DNA from 2 places in the Gardnerella sp. C0684A1 genome. Region 2 is predicted to be linked to the other one. Evidence: riboswitches for the same ligand, from Rfam matches in the RefSeq annotation. Region 2 holds a riboswitch; the other holds the start of a gene.
What was found. Region 2 has a riboswitch for thiamine pyrophosphate ahead of ACNEUN_RS05145 (ABC transporter permease). Riboswitches for the same ligand answer to the same signal wherever they lie in the genome.
Positions count from the first base shown of each region.

Region 1 (2,204 bases), on a different contig from region 2:
CAGAATATTTGTCTCTTAATTGAACTACCGTTACGCCGCCTTCGATTGATTCTAACGCAACTTCTTCTTCGGTACGATTGCCCATTCTAGGGTCTGTTACTAAGTAAAGTGTCCAATCTACTGGTTCTACTGTGAAATCTATGCTTGTAAGATTTAATATTTCATCTGCGCTTAGTTTCGAAAGTGCGTCAATCCAAAGTGTGCGGAAAGTTCCAGGATTGATTTCCGCGTTTCCTTTCGCATTGATTCCAGCATTGATTCCAGCATTTTCTGAGCACGCGTAGCTTCCTGCTGCTGCAGCGTGCGCGTGAGCCGCTACTGTAGCAGCAAGTGGACAAGATGGGTTTGTACCAACGTATGCTGCTACAAGAGCCCCTAGAGCGCATCCTGTTCCTACTACTTTTTGCATTATTTCAGAGCCGCCTGAAACGCGCGCAAGGCATCCGTGAGCATATATTGCGTCTTGTTCTCCAGAAATTGCTACTACACTGCCGTGTTGTTTTGCTAATTTCCTGGCTGCTGGTAGTGCAGAATTTACGCTGTCTAGTGAGTCGACTCCGCGCATATCTCCCTTTTCGCCAGCTAAAGCTAAAATTTCCGCAGCGTTTGCGCGAATAACAGTAGGATTTTCTGTAATAATATTTTTTACGAAATTAATTCTTGAAGTAAGCGCTCCTAATCCAACTCCGACAGGATCTAAAACCCACGGCGTACCAGACTTTTTGCAGCCGCGTATTGCAGCGTTAATAGAAGTATCTGTGTAATTTTTTCTAAATGTTCCAACATTAACCAGTACTCCTGAAGCAATTTGCGCAAGTTGCTCTGTTTCTTCAGGATCGCACACCATAATAGGCGTTGCTCCGGCAGCGAGTAGAACATTAGAAGTAAGTTCTTGAACTATGTTATTCGTAACGCAGTGTGTAAGCGGTTTGGCAGAGCGCATGCGTTCTATGCAATTTTTCACGTCTTCTATGAACATGCGCTTGCGTGCTTTTGAAGAAAAATCTCTATCGAAATTTGTTATGGAATTGCCGCTAGATTGCGAATTTTTTGAAGTATTTCCTATGTTCAACGTTTCCATGATTTTCCCTTCGCTAGTACTACCTAGATCAGGTTTAACGGGTATAATCTCAGCGACCTAGCGCACCCCGAACCGCGTTACGACTATACCGTTTGAGCGCGACTGCTTGTGCGGGGCGTGTGTTAGGCTCAGTTAGTTCGTGACTTTGTAGAAATTACGCGTAGTCAAATATAAAAGTAATTTACGAAAGGCTATTGTGCCGCATACTCATAATGCTGCGTCCGCCAAAAAGCGCGGAGCTAAGAATGTTAGGAATGCTAAGAATTCTAAGAATGTTAATAATAGTAAGAATTCTAAGAATATTAAAAATTCTAGGGATTCTAAGAATAACAAGGATTCTAAGAATCTTAAGCACTTCGGTAAGTTTGGGAAGTTTAGTAAGGATTCTAAAGCAAGGAATGTTGAAAAAGCTGGCGAATTCGGGAAGATAAGTAAAACTAAAAAATCCTATAAAAATAAAAATAAAGATAAAGAATCTCATTCTATTCGTGACTCTCGTGAGTTTCGTGAGTTTCGTGACTCTAGAAGCTTTAACGAGTTAGAAAAAAAGCAGATTTCACAAAACGAGATTGTTATACCAGATTCTGCAATAGAATCGCGCGAAAACTACAGTGATGATGTTACGTTTGCGCAACTCGGTGTTCCGGAGCCGTTAGTAGAAGTGTTACGCGCTGACGGTAAAACTACCGCATTCCCAATTCAGCAAGCGACTCTTCCAGACTCTTTGCGTGGAGCAAATATTTTAGGCCGTGGCCGTACAGGAAGTGGTAAAACTCTCGCATTTGCTATTCCTTTAGTAGCTCGTTTAGCAGATAGTTTTGTTGATTTGATTCACTCTGGTAAAAACAGGCGCGATAGGGTAGATGATGCTGTTCCTGCTCCACATGCCATGATTTTGGCTCCAACGCGAGAGCTTGTACATCAGATTGATGATGTTATTGCTCCTCTTGCTGCAGCTTACGGTATGCGCACTGTGACTGTATATGGTGGAGTGAGCTACAGGCGTCAAATTTCTCAGCTTAAGCAGGGTGCGCAAATTGTATTGGCTTGCCCTGGACGTTTGGAGGATTTGTTACGTCAGGGTGCGTTGACTCTTGAAAAAGTTGCAGTTAGTGTGCTTGAT
Region 1 is NZ_JBLTSX010000002.1:201,884-204,087, reverse strand. It holds gene thiM (hydroxyethylthiazole kinase) at 1-1,081, opposite strand, end outside; TPP riboswitch at 1,069-1,161, opposite strand; gene ACNEUN_RS02575 (DEAD/DEAH box helicase) at 1,278-2,204, shown strand, end outside.
Region 1: it holds a riboswitch for thiamine pyrophosphate, as region 2 does, so the genes downstream of both, thiM (hydroxyethylthiazole kinase) here and ACNEUN_RS05145 (ABC transporter permease) in region 2, are expected to answer to the same signal.

Region 2 (2,204 bases):
AAGACCAGTAGCCAAGCCTTCCTTCTTCAAAACATTCTTCAAGGTGTGATAAACCTCAACGCCAGCGCGAAGAGCATCACTGTAAGTTGCGAAACCGTAAGGAGAAATCATGTACTCCTGAATATCGGTTGCGAAGTCAGCGTGAGCACCACCGTTCATGATGTTCATGTTTGGTACTGGAAGAATATGACCGTTAGTACCGCCAATGTAACGGTACAAAGGAAGCTGAGCAGACTCAGCAGCCGCGTAGAGAGCAGCAAGGGAAACACCGAGAATAGCATTTGCGCCAAGCTTACCCTTATTTGGTGTGCCATCAAGCTCAATCATGGTCTCATCAAGAGCGCGCTGATCGGTGGCATCCATGCCAATAACCTTAGGAGCAATAACTTCATTTACTGCTTTTACAGCTTCCAAGGTGCCCTTGCCCTGATAGCGGGACTTGTCACCATCACGACGCTCCCAAGCTTCAGCCTCACCAGTCGAAGCGCCAGAAGGCACTAAACCAATGCCCTGAGCGCCATCTTCAGTCTCCAAATAAACCTGAACAGTAGGATTTCCACGGGAATCCAAAATTTCGCGTGCATATACGCTTTCAATAGCTGCCACAACTACTCCTTATTGCTTATTGGTTGTGATAACAGTATTAAGATTAATGCGTTTTATGGACGTTCCACACACTGAGCTTTTTAATACATTAACTTTGAATATGAAATATAAAAACTAACAAAATTTACCAAAGAAAGTATTTTTGTCCACGCCCAAAGGCAATAATAACAGCATGGCACGGGGTGCGCTTAACACTGTGATGAATAAATAAAGTTTCAATTAAAACTACACAATTTTCTCACCGCTGTTACGCGCTGAGAATATACCCGTCGAACCTGATATAGCTAATACTATCGAAGGGAATGTCTCATGCATAAGCATTGTATTTTTAAGCACTTAGCTGGCGTAAAAGCGTGGCTTTCAACAGTTGCAATTATCTTTGCTTGGTATGTTATAACCCTTACTCCTAAAGATGATCGCGCATTGCCATCACCAATGGAAGTTATACAAGCATTCCAAGATTTATACAACGAAGGCATACTATTGCCATCGTTAGCAATAAGCATTGCTAGAGTCGCAGAAGGCTTGTTACTTGGTATTGTTATTGCCGTTCCAGCTGGAATACTTTCTGGCGGAACAAAATTAGGCAACACTATTCTTAATAAACCAAGTCATATGATACGTTCAGTACCATTTCCAGCATTAGCACCTCTCCTAATAATCTTTTTAGGAGTAGATGAGCTTATGAAAATAGTACTTATAGCAATAGGCGTATTTGGCCCTATGTACGTAAATATAAGAGATGGGGTTAGAAATATTGATCCTCGTCTTCTTGAATTAGCTGAAGCCTATCACGTAAAACGTTTAAAAGTTTTTACAACTATTCTTTTACGAGGTACTCTTCCTAATTTTATGACTGGATTACGTTTTGGCATATCGGTTGCGTGGGTTGCTTTAGCTACTTGCGAAACTGTAAATTCCTCAATAGGAATTGGATATATTCTTTCGAGAGCTCAAGAATTCTTCAGACCAGATCAAATGATGGCTTGCATAATTCTGTACGCTTTTGCTGGCTTAGCTTCCGAAATAACAGCAAATATTTTCGAATATATTCTTATACCAAATCGCAGGAATAGTCGCAAAATCTCAAGCAGAACATTAAACACGAAGGAGTAATGAGATGAATAAGCTCACTAAGACTTTTACTATAAGAAGAGTAGCTGCAGCACTGTGTGCACTAGCAACTACAGTAGCACTAGCATCTTGCGGATCTTCGCAAAAATCTTCATCTTCTGCAAAAGGTGGAGCTGGAACTATGCGAGTAGCGTATCTTTCTACAGCAAACTATTTAACAACTCTTAAGGATGAGAAATTCTTAAACGAAATATTCGGCAAAGATAAGGTAGTGTATACAGGCCCTTACACTCCTGTTGACGGTTTAACTGCTGTTATGGGAGGAAGCGCAGACGCAACAACAACCGGAACTGGTCGTTTTATTGATCTTATTGCAGAAGGTCAGCCTTGGGTTGCTTTTGCACTCGAATATTATAATGGAGATTCTCAAGGAATTGTTGCTTCTCCAAAGAGCGGAGTAAAAACTCTGAAAGACTTGTACGGTAAGAAAGTTGCTATTATTCACAACGGAGATACCGGCGATT
Region 2 is NZ_JBLTSX010000004.1:179,603-181,806, reverse strand. It holds gene eno (phosphopyruvate hydratase) at 1-606, opposite strand, end outside; TPP riboswitch at 775-926, shown strand; gene ACNEUN_RS05145 (ABC transporter permease) at 916-1,722, shown strand; gene ACNEUN_RS05140 (ABC transporter substrate-binding protein) at 1,727-2,204, shown strand, end outside.